Regions from separate parts of the Bacillus mojavensis genome, predicted to be linked through region 3. Evidence: a T-box and tRNA genes for the amino acid it is inferred to sense, from the RefSeq annotation. Region 3 holds a T-box; the other regions hold tRNA genes.

Region 1 (6,326 bases), 1.6 Mb from region 3:
GGACATAACAATCCAAGAGCTGATGGAATTCATTCCTGGACCGGATTTCCCGACTGCCGGACAAATTTTAGGCAGAAGCGGAATCCGCAAGGCATATGAATCCGGAAGAGGTTCTATTACGATTCGGGCAAAAGCAGAAATTGAAGAAACTTCTTCAGGGAAAGAAAGAATTTTGGTAACAGAACTCCCTTATCAGGTGAATAAAGCGCGTCTAATTGAGAAGATTGCTGATCTTGTCAGGGATAAGAAAATTGAAGGAATAACTGATTTGCGTGATGAATCTGACCGTAACGGTATGCGGATTGTCATTGAAATCAGACGAGATGCCAATGCGCATGTTATCCTGAACAACCTGTACAAACAGACAGCCCTGCAAACCTCCTTCGGGATTAATATGCTCGCGCTTGTTGACGGTGAGCCGAAGGTATTAAATTTAAAGCAATGTCTGGTGCATTACCTAGATCATCAAAAAGTCGTTATCAGACGCCGTACAGCTTATGAATTGCGTAAAGCGGAGGCAAGAGCGCATATCTTGGAAGGATTAAGGATTGCTCTTGATCATCTTGATGCAGTTATATCCCTTATCCGTAGCTCTCAAACTGCTGAAATTGCGAGAACAGGGTTAATTGAACAATTCTCGCTGACCGAAAAGCAAGCCCAAGCTATTCTAGACATGAGGCTCCAGCGTTTAACAGGATTGGAACGAGAAAAGATTGAAGAAGAATACCAATCCCTTATTAAATTAATTGCAGAGCTTAAAGAAATCTTGGCCAATGAAGAAAAAGTGCTTGAGATCATCCGTGAAGAGCTTACAGAAATTAAAGAGCGTTTCAACGATGAAAGACGCACTGAGATCGTTACTGCCGGTCTTGAAACAATTGAAGATGAAGATCTCATCGAAAGAGAGAACATCGTTGTCACCCTGACACATAACGGATATATCAAACGTCTGCCTGCTTCGACCTACCGCAGTCAAAAGCGCGGAGGAAAAGGCGTTCAGGGAATGGGAACAAACGAAGATGATTTCGTTGAACATTTGATCTCTACTTCAACACATGACACGATTCTCTTCTTCTCCAACAAAGGGAAAGTGTATCGTGCAAAAGGGTATGAAATCCCTGAATACGGTAGAACCGCTAAGGGAATCCCGATTATCAATCTGTTGGAGGTAGAAAAAGGTGAATGGATTAACGCAATTATCCCAGTCACCGCATTCGAAGAAGATCTCTATCTCTTCTTCACAACAAAACATGGGATTTCAAAACGCACTTCACTGTCTCAGTTTGCTAATATCCGTAACAACGGCTTAATTGCGCTGAGCTTGCGGGAAGATGATGAATTAATGGGTGTCCGGCTTACTGACGGCACAAAACAAATCATCATCGGAACGAAAAACGGACTGCTGATTCGTTTCTCTGAAACAGATGTTAGGGAAATGGGAAGAACAGCGGCAGGCGTAAAAGGCATCACCCTTACTGATGACGATATTGTCGTCGGCATGGAAATATTAGAGGAAGAATCTGATGTCCTTATCGTGACTGAGAAAGGTTACGGTAAACGAACTCCGGCTGAAGAATACAGAACCCAAAGCCGAGGCGGAAAAGGACTGAAAACATGTAAAATCACGGAGAACAACGGCCATTTAGTAGCGGTGAAAGCTACCAAAGGTGAAGAGGATCTGATGATTATTACTGCCAGCGGTGTACTCATCAGAATGGATATCAATGATATCTCAACTACCGGACGCGTAACTCAAGGCGTACGTCTCATCAGAATGGCGGAACAAGAGCATGTTGCCACAGTCGCATTAGTTGAGAAAAACGATGATAATGAAGAAAATGAGCAAGAAGAGACGCAAGAAAGTTAAAGAAAAAGCGCGGCTATACCAGCTGCGCTTTTTTATATCAAAAACTCTTTACAGTGAGAAGAATTATGGTATAATCATTTCTGTTGTCTTTTAAAAAAGATATGACATTACTAGATGAAAACATTTTTTAAAAAAAGTGTTGACCTAGTTAACTAAAAATGTTACTATTAAGTAGTCGCTTCGAGAGAGGCGCGCAAAGTTCTTTGAAAACTAAACAAGACAAAACGTACCTGTTAATTCAAGTTTTAAATAAATCGCACAGCGATGTGCGTAGTCAGTCAAACTACTTTATCGGAGAGTTTGATCCTGGCTCAGGACGAACGCTGGCGGCGTGCCTAATACATGCAAGTCGAGCGGACAGATGGGAGCTTGCTCCCTGATGTTAGCGGCGGACGGGTGAGTAACACGTGGGTAACCTGCCTGTAAGACTGGGATAACTCCGGGAAACCGGGGCTAATACCGGATGCTTGTTTGAACCGCATGGTTCAAACATAAAAGGTGGCTTCGGCTACCACTTACAGATGGACCCGCGGCGCATTAGCTAGTTGGTGAGGTAACGGCTCACCAAGGCAACGATGCGTAGCCGACCTGAGAGGGTGATCGGCCACACTGGGACTGAGACACGGCCCAGACTCCTACGGGAGGCAGCAGTAGGGAATCTTCCGCAATGGACGAAAGTCTGACGGAGCAACGCCGCGTGAGTGATGAAGGTTTTCGGATCGTAAAGCTCTGTTGTTAGGGAAGAACAAGTACCGTTCGAATAGGGCGGTACCTTGACGGTACCTAACCAGAAAGCCACGGCTAACTACGTGCCAGCAGCCGCGGTAATACGTAGGTGGCAAGCGTTGTCCGGAATTATTGGGCGTAAAGGGCTCGCAGGCGGTTCCTTAAGTCTGATGTGAAAGCCCCCGGCTCAACCGGGGAGGGTCATTGGAAACTGGGGAACTTGAGTGCAGAAGAGGAGAGTGGAATTCCACGTGTAGCGGTGAAATGCGTAGAGATGTGGAGGAACACCAGTGGCGAAGGCGACTCTCTGGTCTGTAACTGACGCTGAGGAGCGAAAGCGTGGGGAGCGAACAGGATTAGATACCCTGGTAGTCCACGCCGTAAACGATGAGTGCTAAGTGTTAGGGGGTTTCCGCCCCTTAGTGCTGCAGCTAACGCATTAAGCACTCCGCCTGGGGAGTACGGTCGCAAGACTGAAACTCAAAGGAATTGACGGGGGCCCGCACAAGCGGTGGAGCATGTGGTTTAATTCGAAGCAACGCGAAGAACCTTACCAGGTCTTGACATCCTCTGACAATCCTAGAGATAGGACGTCCCCTTCGGGGGCAGAGTGACAGGTGGTGCATGGTTGTCGTCAGCTCGTGTCGTGAGATGTTGGGTTAAGTCCCGCAACGAGCGCAACCCTTGATCTTAGTTGCCAGCATTCAGTTGGGCACTCTAAGGTGACTGCCGGTGACAAACCGGAGGAAGGTGGGGATGACGTCAAATCATCATGCCCCTTATGACCTGGGCTACACACGTGCTACAATGGACAGAACAAAGGGCAGCAAAACCGCGAGGTTAAGCCAATCCCACAAATCTGTTCTCAGTTCGGATCGCAGTCTGCAACTCGACTGCGTGAAGCTGGAATCGCTAGTAATCGCGGATCAGCATGCCGCGGTGAATACGTTCCCGGGCCTTGTACACACCGCCCGTCACACCACGAGAGTTTGTAACACCCGAAGTCGGTGAGGTAACCTTTATGGAGCCAGCCGCCGAAGGTGGGACAGATGATTGGGGTGAAGTCGTAACAAGGTAGCCGTATCGGAAGGTGCGGCTGGATCACCTCCTTTCTAAGGATATTTACGGAATATAAGACCTTGGGTCTTATAAACAGAACGTTCCCTGTCTTGTTTAGTTTTGAAGGAACTTTGTTCCTTGAATAAGTTAAGATGGGCCTGTAGCTCAGCTGGTTAGAGCGCACGCCTGATAAGCGTGAGGTCGGTGGTTCGAGTCCACTCAGGCCCACCATCTTATACAAATGGGGCCTTAGCTCAGCTGGGAGAGCGCCTGCTTTGCACGCAGGAGGTCAGCGGTTCGATCCCGCTAGGCTCCACCAACGTGTTCTTTGAAAACTAGATAACAGTAGACATCACATTCAATTAGTAACACAAGATATCACATAGTGATTCTTTTTAACGGTTAAGTTAGAAAGGGCGCACGGTGGATGCCTTGGCACTAGGAGCCGATGAAGGACGGGACGAACACCGATATGCTTCGGGGAGCTGTAAGCAAGCTTTGATCCGGAGATTTCCGAATGGGGAAACCCACCACTCGTAATGGAGTGGTATCCATATCTGAATTCATAGGATATGAGAAGGCAGACCCGGGGAACTGAAACATCTAAGTACCCGGAGGAAGAGAAAGCAAATGCGATTCCCTGAGTAGCGGCGAGCGAAACGGGATTAGCCCAAACCAAGAGGCTTGCCTCTTGGGGTTGTAGGACACTCTATACGGAGTTACAAAGGAACGAGGTAGATGAAGAGGTCTGGAAAGGCCCGCCATAGAAGGTAACAGCCCTGTAGTCAAAACTTCGTTCTCTCCAGAGTGGATCCTGAGTACGGCGGAACACGTGAAATTCCGTCGGAATCCGGGAGGACCATCTCCCAAGGCTAAATACTCCCTAGTGACCGATAGTGAACCAGTACCGTGAGGGAAAGGTGAAAAGCACCCCGGAAGGGGAGTGAAAGAGATCCTGAAACCGTGTGCCTACAAGTAGTCAGAGCCCGTTAACGGGTGATGGCGTGCCTTTTGTAGAATGAACCGGCGAGTTACGATCCCGTGCAAGGTTAAGCAGAAGATGCGGAGCCGCAGCGAAAGCGAGTCTGAATAGGGCGCATGAGTACGTGGTCGTAGACCCGAAACCAGGTGATCTACCCATGTCCAGGGTGAAGTTCAGGTAACACTGAATGGAGGCCCGAACCCACGCACGTTGAAAAGTGCGGGGATGAGGTGTGGGTAGGGGTGAAATGCCAATCGAACCTGGAGATAGCTGGTTCTCTCCGAAATAGCTTTAGGGCTAGCCTCAAGGTAAGAGTCTTGGAGGTAGAGCACTGATTGGACTAGGGGCCCCTACCGGGTTACCGAATTCAGTCAAACTCCGAATGCCAATGACTTATCCTTGGGAGTCAGACTGCGAGTGATAAGATCCGTAGTCGAAAGGGAAACAGCCCAGACCGCCAGCTAAGGTCCCAAAGTATACGTTAAGTGGAAAAGGATGTGGAGTTGCTTAGACAACCAGGATGTTGGCTTAGAAGCAGCCACCATTTAAAGAGTGCGTAATAGCTCACTGGTCGAGTGACTCTGCGCCGAAAATGTACCGGGGCTAAACGTATCACCGAAGCTGCGGACTGTTCTTCGAACAGTGGTAGGAGAGCGTTCTAAGGGCTGTGAAGCCAGACCGGAAGGACTGGTGGAGCGCTTAGAAGTGAGAATGCCGGTATGAGTAGCGAAAGAGGGGTGAGAATCCCCTCCACCGAATGCCTAAGGTTTCCTGAGGAAGGCTCGTCCGCTCAGGGTTAGTCGGGACCTAAGCCGAGGCCGAAAGGCGTAGGCGATGGACAACAGGTTGATATTCCTGTACCACCTCCTCACCATTTGAGCAATGGGGGGACGCAGGAGGATAGGGTAAGCGCGGTATTGGATATCCGCGTCCAAGCAGTTAGGCTGGGAAATAGGCAAATCCGTTTCCCGTAAGGCTGAGCTGTGATGGCGAGCGAAATTTAGTAGCGAAGTTCCTGATTCCACACTGCCAAGAAAAGCCTCTAGCGAGGTGAGAGGTGCCCGTACCGCAAACCGACACAGGTAGGCGAGGAGAGAATCCTAAGGTGATCGAGAGAACTCTCGTTAAGGAACTCGGCAAAATGACCCCGTAACTTCGGGAGAAGGGGTGCTCTGTTAGGGTGAAAGCCCGAGAGAGCCGCAGTGAATAGGCCCAGGCGACTGTTTAGCAAAAACACAGGTCTCTGCGAAGCCGTAAGGCGAAGTATAGGGGCTGACGCCTGCCCGGTGCTGGAAGGTTAAGAGGAGCGCTTAGCGTAAGCGAAGGTGCGAATTGAAGCCCCAGTAAACGGCGGCCGTAACTATAACGGTCCTAAGGTAGCGAAATTCCTTGTCGGGTAAGTTCCGACCCGCACGAAAGGCGCAACGATCTGGGCACTGTCTCAACGAGAGACTCGGTGAAATTATAGTACCTGTGAAGATGCAGGTTACCCGCGACAGGACGGAAAGACCCCGTGGAGCTTTACTGCAGCCTGATATTGAATGTTGGTACAGCTTGTACAGGATAGGTAGGAGCCTTGGAAACCGGAGCGCCAGCTTCGGTGGAGGCATCGGTGGGATACTACCCTGGCTGTATTGACCTTCTAACCCGCCGCCCTTATCGGGCGGGGAGACAGTGTCAGGTGGGCAGTTT
Region 2 (6,326 bases), 1.6 Mb from region 3:
GCCCCGGTACATTTTCGGCGCAGAGTCACTCGACCAGTGAGCTATTACGCACTCTTTAAATGGTGGCTGCTTCTAAGCCAACATCCTGGTTGTCTAAGCAACTCCACATCCTTTTCCACTTAACGTATACTTTGGGACCTTAGCTGGCGGTCTGGGCTGTTTCCCTTTCGACTACGGATCTTATCACTCGCAGTCTGACTCCCAAGGATAAGTCATTGGCATTCGGAGTTTGACTGAATTCGGTAACCCGGTAGGGGCCCCTAGTCCAATCAGTGCTCTACCTCCAAGACTCTTACCTTGAGGCTAGCCCTAAAGCTATTTCGGAGAGAACCAGCTATCTCCAGGTTCGATTGGCATTTCACCCCTACCCACACCTCATCCCCGCACTTTTCAACGTGCGTGGGTTCGGGCCTCCATTCAGTGTTACCTGAACTTCACCCTGGACATGGGTAGATCACCTGGTTTCGGGTCTACGACCACGTACTCATGCGCCCTATTCAGACTCGCTTTCGCTGCGGCTCCGCATCTTCTGCTTAACCTTGCACGGGATCGTAACTCGCCGGTTCATTCTACAAAAGGCACGCCATCACCCGTTAACGGGCTCTGACTACTTGTAGGCACACGGTTTCAGGATCTCTTTCACTCCCCTTCCGGGGTGCTTTTCACCTTTCCCTCACGGTACTGGTTCACTATCGGTCACTAGGGAGTATTTAGCCTTGGGAGATGGTCCTCCCGGATTCCGACGGAATTTCACGTGTTCCGCCGTACTCAGGATCCACTCTGGAGAGAACGAAGTTTTGACTACAGGGCTGTTACCTTCTATGGCGGGCCTTTCCAGACCTCTTCATCTACCTCGTTCCTTTGTAACTCCGTATAGAGTGTCCTACAACCCCAAGAGGCAAGCCTCTTGGTTTGGGCTAATCCCGTTTCGCTCGCCGCTACTCAGGGAATCGCATTTGCTTTCTCTTCCTCCGGGTACTTAGATGTTTCAGTTCCCCGGGTCTGCCTTCTCATATCCTATGAATTCAGATATGGATACCACTCCATTACGAGTGGTGGGTTTCCCCATTCGGAAATCTCCGGATCAAAGCTTGCTTACAGCTCCCCGAAGCATATCGGTGTTCGTCCCGTCCTTCATCGGCTCCTAGTGCCAAGGCATCCACCGTGCGCCCTTTCTAACTTAACCGTTAAAAAGAATCACTATGTGATATCTTGTGTTACTAATTGAATGTGATGTCTACTGTTATCTAGTTTTCAAAGAACACGTTGGTGGAGCCTAGCGGGATCGAACCGCTGACCTCCTGCGTGCAAAGCAGGCGCTCTCCCAGCTGAGCTAAGGCCCCATTTGTATAAGATGGTGGGCCTGAGTGGACTCGAACCACCGACCTCACGCTTATCAGGCGTGCGCTCTAACCAGCTGAGCTACAGGCCCATCTTAACTTATTCAAGGAACAAAGTTCCTTCAAAACTAAACAAGACAGGGAACGTTCTGTTTATAAGACCCAAGGCCTTATATTCCGTAAATATCCTTAGAAAGGAGGTGATCCAGCCGCACCTTCCGATACGGCTACCTTGTTACGACTTCACCCCAATCATCTGTCCCACCTTCGGCGGCTGGCTCCATAAAGGTTACCTCACCGACTTCGGGTGTTACAAACTCTCGTGGTGTGACGGGCGGTGTGTACAAGGCCCGGGAACGTATTCACCGCGGCATGCTGATCCGCGATTACTAGCGATTCCAGCTTCACGCAGTCGAGTTGCAGACTGCGATCCGAACTGAGAACAGATTTGTGGGATTGGCTTAACCTCGCGGTTTCGCTGCCCTTTGTTCTGTCCATTGTAGCACGTGTGTAGCCCAGGTCATAAGGGGCATGATGATTTGACGTCATCCCCACCTTCCTCCGGTTTGTCACCGGCAGTCACCTTAGAGTGCCCAACTGAATGCTGGCAACTAAGATCAAGGGTTGCGCTCGTTGCGGGACTTAACCCAACATCTCACGACACGAGCTGACGACAACCATGCACCACCTGTCACTCTGCCCCGAAGGGGACGTCCTATCTCTAGGATTGTCAGAGGATGTCAAGACCTGGTAAGGTTCTTCGCGTTGCTTCGAATTAAACCACATGCTCCACCGCTTGTGCGGGCCCCCGTCAATTCCTTTGAGTTTCAGTCTTGCGACCGTACTCCCCAGGCGGAGTGCTTAATGCGTTAGCTGCAGCACTAAGGGGCGGAAACCCCCTAACACTTAGCACTCATCGTTTACGGCGTGGACTACCAGGGTATCTAATCCTGTTCGCTCCCCACGCTTTCGCTCCTCAGCGTCAGTTACAGACCAGAGAGTCGCCTTCGCCACTGGTGTTCCTCCACATCTCTACGCATTTCACCGCTACACGTGGAATTCCACTCTCCTCTTCTGCACTCAAGTTCCCCAGTTTCCAATGACCCTCCCCGGTTGAGCCGGGGGCTTTCACATCAGACTTAAGGAACCGCCTGCGAGCCCTTTACGCCCAATAATTCCGGACAACGCTTGCCACCTACGTATTACCGCGGCTGCTGGCACGTAGTTAGCCGTGGCTTTCTGGTTAGGTACCGTCAAGGTACCGCCCTATTTGAACGGTACTTGTTCTTCCCTAACAACAGAGCTTTACGATCCGAAAACCTTCATCACTCACGCGGCGTTGCTCCGTCAGACTTTCGTCCATTGCGGAAGATTCCCTACTGCTGCCTCCCGTAGGAGTCTGGGCCGTGTCTCAGTCCCAGTGTGGCCGATCACCCTCTCAGGTCGGCTACGCATCGTTGCCTTGGTGAGCCGTTACCTCACCAACTAGCTAATGCGCCGCGGGTCCATCTGTAAGTGGTAGCCGAAGCCACCTTTTATGTTTGAACCATGCGGTTCAAACAAGCATCCGGTATTAGCCCCGGTTTCCCGGAGTTATCCCAGTCTTACAGGCAGGTTACCCACGTGTTACTCACCCGTCCGCCGCTAACATCAGGGAGCAAGCTCCCATCTGTCCGCTCGACTTGCATGTATTAGGCACGCCGCCAGCGTTCGTCCTGAGCCAGGATCAAACTCTCCGATAAAGTAGTTTGACTGACTACGCACATCGCTGTGCGATTTTATAATAAAACTTGAATTAACAGGTACGTTTTGTCTTGTTTAGTTTTCAAAGAACTTTGCAATCGCTCTTTAAGCGACTTTATTATCATAACATTTTCTGCTGTTTCCGTCAACAACTTTTTTTCGTAATTTCTTTAAAAAGTTTATCCGTCATCAGCGACGTATATTAGAATAACACCCTTACGTCTTAAAGTCAATATATAATATGAATTAAACAATAAAATGCTTAATCACTACTAACGCTGCTATTCCCGGTATGCCCAAAATTCCGCTTATGGCTGTTGTGACAATATTAATCGGCACATGGATGCCAAGGCTGCCTCCGAACATGTTCACACATACCAACAACAAAGCACCCGCTACACATTTAACAGCAGTTATACCAATCCACTTTAGCGGCTTTGCAGGTGAACCTGATAAAAACAGAAGAATAACTAGTCCTAAAATAATCCCTATAATGAAAATAGGCTCCATGAATCTTCTCATCCCCTTCGCTTGTTCTAGTACAAGCTTATGAGAAGATCCAGGAGTTTAGACCACTTACTTCCACCGGCTGATTGTCAAATTTCGCTGTTTCGCTTCCCTCAAGTAAAAAAAATACTTCGCTTCAGCTACTTTCAGCTCGCATAAAACCTCAGCTGATGGCTCAAGGCTTTTTTCGACCAGCTTCTTTTGCCTATTCCACTCTTCCTTTTGCTTAAAAAGCTGCTCGATTAGTTTTTCATCAAACTCTCTTCTCAATGTTTTCTTGCGAAGAAAACCCATGGATCGCTTTTTCCTCCCTTACAATTCACGTCTTCCTTCAAGTGCTTTAGAAAGAGTGACCTCATCAGCATATTCCAAGTCACCGCCGACGGGCAGTCCGTGGGCAATACGGGAGAGCTTAATACCAGATGGCTTCAAGAGCCTTGATATATACATCGCTGTTGCTTCCCCTTCTATATTAGGGTTTGTTGCGAGAATCACTTCTGTCACTTGATCATCCTGTAATCGTTTTAACAATTCTGGTATCTTTATATCCTCTGGTCCGATGCCGTCCATTGGGGAAATGGCGCCGTGGAGAACATGATACTGTCCGTTGTATTCTTTCATTTTCTCCATAGCAATAACATCCTTAGGGTCTTGCACAACACAGATAATGGACTTATCCCTTCTTGTATCTTCACATATATAACAAGGGTCCTGATCTGTAATATGCCCGCAAACTGAACAATATGTCAGATTGCGTTTCGCATTTACCAATGCCTTCGCAAAATCTAATACCACATCTTCTTTCATACCTAGAACAAAAAAAGCCAGACGAACCGCTGTTTTCGGTCCGATCCCTGGCAATTTCATAAAGCTGTCGATCAGCTTTGATATTGGTTCAGGATATTGCATTTTCTTTTATCCCCCTAGAACAAACCTGGCATGTTCATTCCTTTTGTAAATTGACCCATTGTTTCGTTTGTGATCTCGTCAACTTTTTTCAAGGCTTCATTTGTTGCAGCAAGCACTAAATCCTGAAGCATTTCGATATCTTCCGGGTCAACTACATCTTCATTAATGATGACATCCAGAATTTCTTTTTGCCCGTTTGCTTTTACTGTTACCATACCGCCGCCTGCAGTTCCTTCAACTACCTTTTCTGCAAGCTCTTCTTGAGCTTTGGCCATATCCTTTTGCATTTTTTGCATTTGCTTCATCATTTTTTGCATATTTCCCATTCCGCCACGCATAGCATTCACTCTCTTTCATATTGTTAGTCTTTTATTTCAATTAAATCCGCTCCGACAAGCTTTTTCGCCTCGGCAATAAGCGGGTCTTCTTCAGCCGGTTCATTTGATCCTTCATTTTCCTGCTGATGATCTACTAAAAATTCTTCTCTTATTTTACCCCATTGTGCTTCTGGAACGCCAATCAAATCTATTCTTTTACCGAGCATTGATTCTAAAATCTGTTCAAGATTAGTCCGGACTCCGTTGTTATCCTCCGCGACCATTTTACAATGTATTTCATATTTGAATTTCAGTACAAATGCTGTAGAAGCTGCAGCCACAGGTTCACTGTCATTCAGCAGCGCAGCATGAGATACTTTGTTTTGCTGTTTCAAATGAGCCAGAAGCTTGCCCCAGCTGCTTTTGAGCTGATCAAGGTCCGTCCTCGTTGCTTCCTTTAAAATCTCATGAATTCTGCCTACCGGCGCTTTGTAATTGGATTTTCCGCCTTTTGGCGCACGCGGTCCCTCTTTTTTCGGACTTTCCGCCGCTGCTTTTACGCCGGTGGTTTTGAGCCGTTCTACTTCTTGCTCAAGCTGCTGGATCTTTTTCATCAGCATATCAACTTCAGGCAGATCCGCAGCAGCTGGTTGATGAGACGTCTGACAAATCTTCACCACAGCCACCTCAAAGAAGATACGGGGATGGTTCGTCCATTTCATTTCCTGGTGGCTCTTGTTCAGGATATCGATCATTTCATATATCGCCTGAGTCGGAATTTGTTCACTCAATTCTCGGAACGTTTCATCGACTTTTACTTTTTCCAGTACACCCTCTAAGCCAGGAGCTGTTTTGAACAGCAGCATGTCTCTGAAATAGAAAATCATATCCTCTATCAGCTTCGCCGGGTCTTTCCCTTGCTGAAGCAGCTCATTCAATGTTTCCAAAGCTTCAGAAACATGTTTTTCATGCAGAGATTGCGCAAGCTTTCCTATATATAACTGAGAAACGGCTCCGGTAATCAGAAGCGCATCATCAACTTTTAGCTCGTCACCGCTGAATGAGACTGCCTGATCAAGAAGGCTCAAAGCATCCCTCATACCGCCATCTGCAGCACTCGCAATAATGTCGAGCGCTCCTTCTTCAACCTGCAGCTCTTCAGCATCAACTATTTTGTTCATACGTCCGACAATCGCTTGGGATGTAATTCGCTTGAAGTCAAAACGCTGACATCTGGATATAATGGTTAAAGGAATTTTGTGCGGTTCTGTTGTTGCTAAAATGAAAATACAATGCTCAGGCGGCTCTTCTAACGTTTTTAATAACGCGTTAAAGGCGCCGATAGACAGCATATGCACCTCATCTATGATATATACCTTATATGTGACGGCCGACGGGGCAAACTTCACTTTGTCGCGGATGTCACGAATTTCATCAACACCGTTGTTAGAAGCGGCATCAATTTCTATGACATCGGATATGGACCCGTTTGTTATCCCTTTACAGGCTG
Region 3 (6,326 bases):
GGCGTTTTAGCCCTTACAGCGTCACACGAGGAAATCAAACGCGAACGCCCGGTCGTTGACGTCTCTCAGACCGTAACCGATGGCGGATGGCTTTATAATGCCGGTATCCCAAGCGTGATCTACGGACCTGGCAATTTATATAATGCTCATTCCGTTAATGAGGAGGTATCGATTGAGCAGCTCGTAGATTATACGAAAATCATGCTCACATTCATCCTTAGATGGTGCAGCCGTAAAAAAGAACAATGATCATGAAAATTTCTCCTTGCTGACAAGGTTCAGCCCGCCCGTTCATATACTAGAAAAAAGGACCAAAAAAAGGACGTGATGGGATGATCAGCATTTCAGAATTTCAGGTGAAAGACGTCGTCAATGTCTCTAACGGAAAAAAATTGGGGAGCATCGGAGATATTGATATCAATGTCACTACAGGAAAAATTCAGGCGATTATACTAGGGGGAAATGGAAAAGTTCTCGGTTTTTTTGGAAAGGAAGAGGAAATGGTCATTCCTTGGCGAAATATAGTTAAAATCGGTGAAGATGTCATTTTAGTCCGATTAAGTGAATCCCATGCTTAGCTTTTTTGCCGCTGATTGTCAAATGCCGGAAGTCTGAACTCTTCCGGCACATTTCATTTATGAAATATGCAAATCGGCGCTAAACGAATGCAGAAAGATGTGGTAAAATAAGTGGGAAATTACGCCTTATAAATGTTTGTCGAAAGGTTGGATCATCATGAATACATATCACCCATTCAGTCTCACCACCCCCTCGACACTCATGATACAAGACTGGAAACAAACGAATCAAAATCATGCAGAAATCATTGCCGGATTTACTACGAAAAACGGCGGTGTCAGTCAAAAACCTTTTGAGTCGTTAAATACAGGATTGCACGTTCATGACAAAGATGCAGATGTGGTTAAAAATCGTGAATATATAGCCGATATGTTTAATATTGATTTGCAGTCTTGGGTATTTGCTGACCAGACACACGACAATCGCGTCCAAAAAGTGACGCAGAGGGACAGGGGCAAAGGCGCCCGTGAGTATCAATCAGCTTTTAAAGCAACAGACGGGCTCTATACAAATGATAAAAATGTATTCCTGGCATTATGCTTTGCTGATTGTGTGCCTCTTTTCTTTTTCGATCCGGTGAAATCGCTTGTCGGGGTCGCTCATGCCGGATGGAAAGGCACGGTCAAACAGATTGGCAGAGAAATGGTGAAACAATGGACCGAACAGGAGGGCTCGAAGCTTTCTGATATATACGCTGTTGTCGGACCGTCTATCTGCGGTGCGTGCTATACCGTGGATGATCGTGTGATGAATGCTGTCCGCGCATTGCCGTTTTCAGCAGAGCGTGCCGTAAATCAGACGGGGCAGGGGCAGTATCAGCTTGATCTGAAAGAGCTGAATCGACTCATACTGATTGACAGCGGTTTGGCAAATGAGCAGATTTCTGTCAGCGGTTTATGTACGGAAAGTGAGCCATCACTTTTCTTTTCCCACCGGCGCGATCAGGGGAAAACAGGACGGATGATGTCCTTTATCGGAATGAAGGAGGCATAAAAGATCTTGCGTGTTGTTGATCATTTACGACATATAAACGAACGAATAAACGAAGCATGTAACAGATCGGGCCGCAGCTCCGATGAAGTTACGGTTATTGCAGTCACAAAATATGTCTCGCCAGAAAGAGCACAGGAGGCGGTCGATGCGGGCATCACGTGCCTCGGAGAGAACCGGGACGCCGAGCTGCTTCGCAAACAGGAAATCATAAAAGGAAATGTGGAATGGCATTTTATCGGCAGCCTTCAATCAAGAAAAGTAAAAGCTGTCGTCAATTCTGTTTCCTATATTCACTCTCTGGACCGGCTTTCATTAGCGAAAGAAATTGAAAAACGGGCTGAAGGTGCTGTCCAATGCTTTGTGCAGGTCAATACCTCGCTTGAGCCCTCTAAACACGGCATGAAAAAAGAAGAAGTGATACCCTTCATACAGGAGCTTTCCGGCTTTGATCACATCGTTGTGGCCGGACTGATGACTATGGCTCCTCTGACTGATGACCAAGATCAGATCAGAAGCTGTTTCCGAGCGCTGAGAGAACTTCGTGATCAGGTTCAAGAGCTGAAACAGCCGAACGCTCCATGTACAGAACTGTCGATGGGCATGTCAAATGATTTTGAAATCGCGATTGAAGAAGGGGCTACTTATATTAGAATCGGCTCATCGTTAGTCGGAAATGAAACAGGGGGTGTACAGCAATGAGTATGAAAAATAAACTGAAAAACTTTTTCTCGATGGATGAAGAAGAATACGAATACGAATATATTGAAACTGAGCGGGATTCTCATGAGGAACAGGAACAAAAAGAAAAACCTGCTTATAATGCCGGTAAACCAGCAGCCAAACAGAACGTGGTAAGCTTGCAAAGTGTTCAGAAATCCTCTAAAGTGGTGTTGAGTGAGCCGCGCGTTTATGCGGAGGCGCAGGAAATAGCCGACCATCTGAAGAACAGGCGGGCAGTTGTCGTCAATCTTCAGCGGATACAGCATGACCAGGCGAAACGGATTGTTGACTTCTTAAGCGGAACCGTTTACGCCATTGGCGGCGATATCCAAAGAATTGGTTCAGATATTTTCCTATGCACGCCTGACAACGTAGATGTATCAGGCACAATTTCTGAGCTCATATCTGAAGACGATCAGAGGTGGTAAAGCGAGATGATCCTTTATCAAGTTTTTTCGGTTTTAAGCTTATTAATTACAATATACTCATTTGCCCTGATCATATATATTTTTATGTCATGGGTGCCGAGTACGAGGGAAACAGGAGTCGGACGTTTTTTAGCTTCGATCTGTGAACCATATCTCGAGCCATTCAGAAAAATTATCCCCCCAATTGCAATGCTGGATATTTCACCAATCGTAGCCATTCTCGTGCTGCGGTTTGCGACAACCGGCCTGTGGGGGCTTTATCGCATGATTGCCTTTTAAGGTGACAGTTTGATAGGGGCTTGGCTGCTGCCAAGCCTCTTTACATAGAAGGGAAAGACGATGAGCGATATTTATCAGCACTTCAGAAAAGACGAGCGTGCCTTTATCGATCAGGCACTCGAATGGAAAAGAATTGTCCAGGAGCAGTACCGGATGAAGCTGACCGACTTTTTAGATCCCCGGGAACAGGTCATTCTCGCTGCTGTCACGGGACAGGCAGATGTAGGACTGGCTTTTTGCGGCGGCTATGGCAGAGCGGAGCGAAAACGGGCAATTTTATATCCTGAGTATATCACGCCGGAAGAATCAGATTTTGAGCTTCAGGCGTTTGACGTCCGCTATGCTGAAAAATTTGTGACGGTCGATCACCGGTCTCTTCTTGGTTCATTAATGGGAATCGGCCTGAAGCGGCAAAAGTTTGGAGATTTAGTGTTTTCAGAGACGGCAGTGCAAATCATTGTCTCAGCTGAAACAGCCGATTTTGTTGCAGCTCAGCTTACCCAAGCCGGAAAAGCCGCGGTCAAGCTTGAGAAAATTGACTTGTCAGACCTTAAAATTCCCGCACTAGATGTCGAAATAAGAGATGATACCGTTTCTTCTTTAAGGCTTGACGCAGTCTGCGCCTCTATGAGCAGGCAATCACGCCAGAAATCACAAACGCTGGTGAAAAACGGTCTTGTAAAAGTGAACTGGAAGGTTGTTGAAGATCCTTCTTACCAGGTTGCTGAAGGGGACATGCTCTCTATCAGGGGCTTTGGCCGCTGCAGTCTGACAAAAATCGAAGGGAAAACCAAAAAAGACAAGTGGAGAGTCACGTTTGAACGACAAAAATAGTCGGTTTTTCAGTTTTTTTCTCCATCTGTGTTGAATTTGCTTTATAATGTGAACTAGATAACCGTACTGAAATGTAAAAAATGGAGGTGGCATCATGCCATTAACGCCGAATGATATTCACAATAAGACGTTTACAAAAAGTTTTCGCGGATATGATGAAGACGAGGTAAATGAATTTCTGAGCCAAGTCAGAAAAGATTACGAAATTGTTCTCCGTAAAAAAACAGAGCTTGAAGCGAAAGTGAATGAGCTAGATGAAAGAATCGGGCACTTTGCCAACATTGAAGAAACGCTGAATAAATCGATTCTGGTTGCCCAAGAAGCAGCTGAGGACGTAAAGCGCAATTCTCAAAAGGAAGCAAAGCTGATTGTTCGGGAAGCGGAGAAAAACGCTGACCGCATCATCAATGAGTCTTTATCGAAATCAAGAAAAATCGCAATGGAAATCGAAGAACTGAAAAAACAGTCTAAAGTGTTCAGAACACGTTTCCAAATGCTGATCGAAGCGCAGCTTGATCTTCTGAAAAATGATGATTGGGATCATCTGCTCGAATATGAAGTCGACGCTGTGTTTGAGGAAAAGGAATAAATTCTCTGATTACCTTGACATTTTCTTAGCTTGTCGAATATAATACGTTCATAAATTCAGATGAAAAGACGGTTGAAAGGGACAGTCATGTTTCCATCATGCCTTTATAGCGACCCGGAGATGGTGAAAGTCCGGGATGGCCGGAATCATGTAGATCAGCCCTTAAGTTTCCTTTCTGAACTCACAGTAGGTTAGGACGTTCATCACGTTACGATGCTCGAGAGGAAAAAGCGTAAGCCTGGCTTTTTCTAAAAGGGTGGTACCGCGAGATAAGCTTTCTCGTCCCTTATGGGATGAGAGGGCTTTTTTTATTTTCTGAAAAAATTGGTGGAGGAATGAAAATGGATTACAAAGACACGCTCTTAATGCCGAAAACAGATTTTCCGATGCGAGGCAATTTGCCAAACCGTGAGCCTGACATGCAAAAGAAATGGGAGGAGCAGGATATCTACAGTCTAGTACAGGAACGGACGAAGGACCGCCCGAAATTTGTTTTACATGACGGACCTCCGTACGCAAACGGCGATATCCACATGGGCCACGCGCTTAACAAAATTTTAAAGGACTTCATCGTCCGCTACAAATCAATGAGCGGGTACAACGCACCATATGTACCGGGCTGGGATACACATGGATTGCCGATTGAAACAGCTCTTACAAAAAACAAAAAAGTGAACCGCAAAGAAATGTCAGTAGCTGAATTCCGCAAGCTATGCGAAGAATATGCATGGAAGCAAATTGAGGGTCAGCGTGAGCAGTTCAAGCGTCTCGGAGTCCGCGGTGACTGGGAAAATCCATATGTGACACTGAAACCGGAATATGAAGCACAGCAAATCCGCGTTTTCGGTGAGATGGCAAAACGAGGCTACATTTATAAAGGCCTTAAACCGGTTAACTGGTCACCTTCAAGTGAGTCTGCTTTAGCTGAAGCGGAAATCGAATATCAAGACAAACGCTCAGCATCTATTTACGTCGCGTTTGGCGTGAAAGACGGAAAAGGAGTGCTTGAAAACGGTGAGCGCATCATCATTTGGACAACAACGCCTTGGACGATCCCTGCAAACCTCGGCATTTCGGTGCATCCTGATCTAGAATACAGCGTGATTGCAGTCGGTGATGATCGCTTTGTTGTAGCAAGTGCACTGGTTGAAGCTGTAGCTTCTGCATGCGGCTTTGAGCAGTATGAAGTGACAAGAACGATCAAAGGGAAAGATCTCGAAAATATTATCGCTGAACACCCGCTATACGGCAGAGATTCACTCGTTATGCTTGGCGATCACGTGACAACTGACGCCGGAACAGGCTGTGTTCATACAGCACCGGGACATGGGGAAGATGACTTTATCATTGGCCAAAAATACGGCTTAGACGTCCTTTGTCCGGTTGATGAAAAAGGTGTGATGACAAGCGAAGCTCCTGGCTTTGAAGGTATGTTCTATGATGATGCAAACAAAGTGATCACACAGCAGCTCGAAGAAAAAGGCGCGCTCGTGAAGCTTGAATTCATTACACACTCCTATCCGCACGATTGGAGAACAAAGAAACCAACCATTTTCAGAGCAACTGCGCAATGGTTTGCGTCTATTAAAGATTTCAGATCAGACCTGCTGGATGCCATTAAAGAAACCAAATGGGTTCCTGAATGGGGCGAGCAGCGTTTGCACAATATGGTGCGTGACCGCGGCGACTGGTGTATTTCCAGACAGCGTGCATGGGGTGTGCCGATTCCGGTATTTTATGCTGAAAACGGTGAGCCAATCATCACAGATGAAACGATTGAGCACGTTTCAGAATTGTTTAGAAAACATGGCTCGAACATTTGGTTTGAAAAAGAAGCGAAGGATCTTCTTCCGGAAGGCTTTACGCATCCTGGTAGCCCGAACGGCACATTTACAAAAGAACAG

Evidence for each region. A T-box is a leader RNA that pairs with one kind of tRNA and senses whether it is charged. The one in region 3 lies ahead of ileS (isoleucine--tRNA ligase), so its partner is inferred to be a tRNA-Ile.
Region 1: it encodes a tRNA-Ile, which carries the amino acid that the T-box ahead of ileS (isoleucine--tRNA ligase) is inferred to sense. The anticodon was not compared.
Region 2: it encodes a tRNA-Ile, which carries the amino acid that the T-box ahead of ileS (isoleucine--tRNA ligase) is inferred to sense. The anticodon was not compared.

Annotation. Positions count from the first base shown of each region.
Region 1 covers NZ_CP051464.1:7,398-13,723, forward strand. Annotated here, with positions in the region: gene gyrA (DNA topoisomerase (ATP-hydrolyzing) subunit A) at 1-1,867, shown strand, start outside; rRNA gene HC660_RS00040 (16S ribosomal RNA) at 2,156-3,705, shown strand; tRNA gene HC660_RS00045 (tRNA-Ile) at 3,807-3,883, shown strand; tRNA gene HC660_RS00050 (tRNA-Ala) at 3,896-3,971, shown strand; rRNA gene HC660_RS00055 (23S ribosomal RNA) at 4,053-6,326, shown strand, end outside.
Region 2 covers NZ_CP051464.1:26,791-33,116, reverse strand. Annotated here, with positions in the region: rRNA gene HC660_RS00170 (23S ribosomal RNA) at 1-1,186, opposite strand, end outside; tRNA gene HC660_RS00165 (tRNA-Ala) at 1,268-1,343, opposite strand; tRNA gene HC660_RS00160 (tRNA-Ile) at 1,356-1,432, opposite strand; rRNA gene HC660_RS00155 (16S ribosomal RNA) at 1,534-3,082, opposite strand; gene bofA (sigma-K factor-processing regulator BofA) at 3,330-3,593, opposite strand; gene HC660_RS00145 (YaaL family protein) at 3,660-3,884, opposite strand; gene recR (recombination protein RecR) at 3,903-4,499, opposite strand; gene HC660_RS00135 (YbaB/EbfC family nucleoid-associated protein) at 4,514-4,837, opposite strand; gene dnaX (DNA polymerase III subunit gamma/tau) at 4,861-6,326, opposite strand, start outside.
Region 3 covers NZ_CP051464.1:1,612,673-1,618,998, forward strand. Annotated here, with positions in the region: gene HC660_RS08365 (acetylornithine deacetylase) at 1-249, shown strand, start outside; gene HC660_RS08370 (YlmC/YmxH family sporulation protein) at 333-578, shown strand; gene pgeF (peptidoglycan editing factor PgeF) at 736-1,572, shown strand; gene HC660_RS08380 (YggS family pyridoxal phosphate-dependent enzyme) at 1,579-2,271, shown strand; gene sepF (cell division protein SepF) at 2,268-2,720, shown strand; gene HC660_RS08390 (YggT family protein) at 2,727-2,999, shown strand; gene HC660_RS08395 (YlmH family RNA-binding protein) at 3,060-3,833, shown strand; gene divIVA (septum site-determining protein DivIVA) at 3,928-4,422, shown strand; T-box leader at 4,485-4,712, shown strand; gene ileS (isoleucine--tRNA ligase) at 4,764-6,326, shown strand, end outside.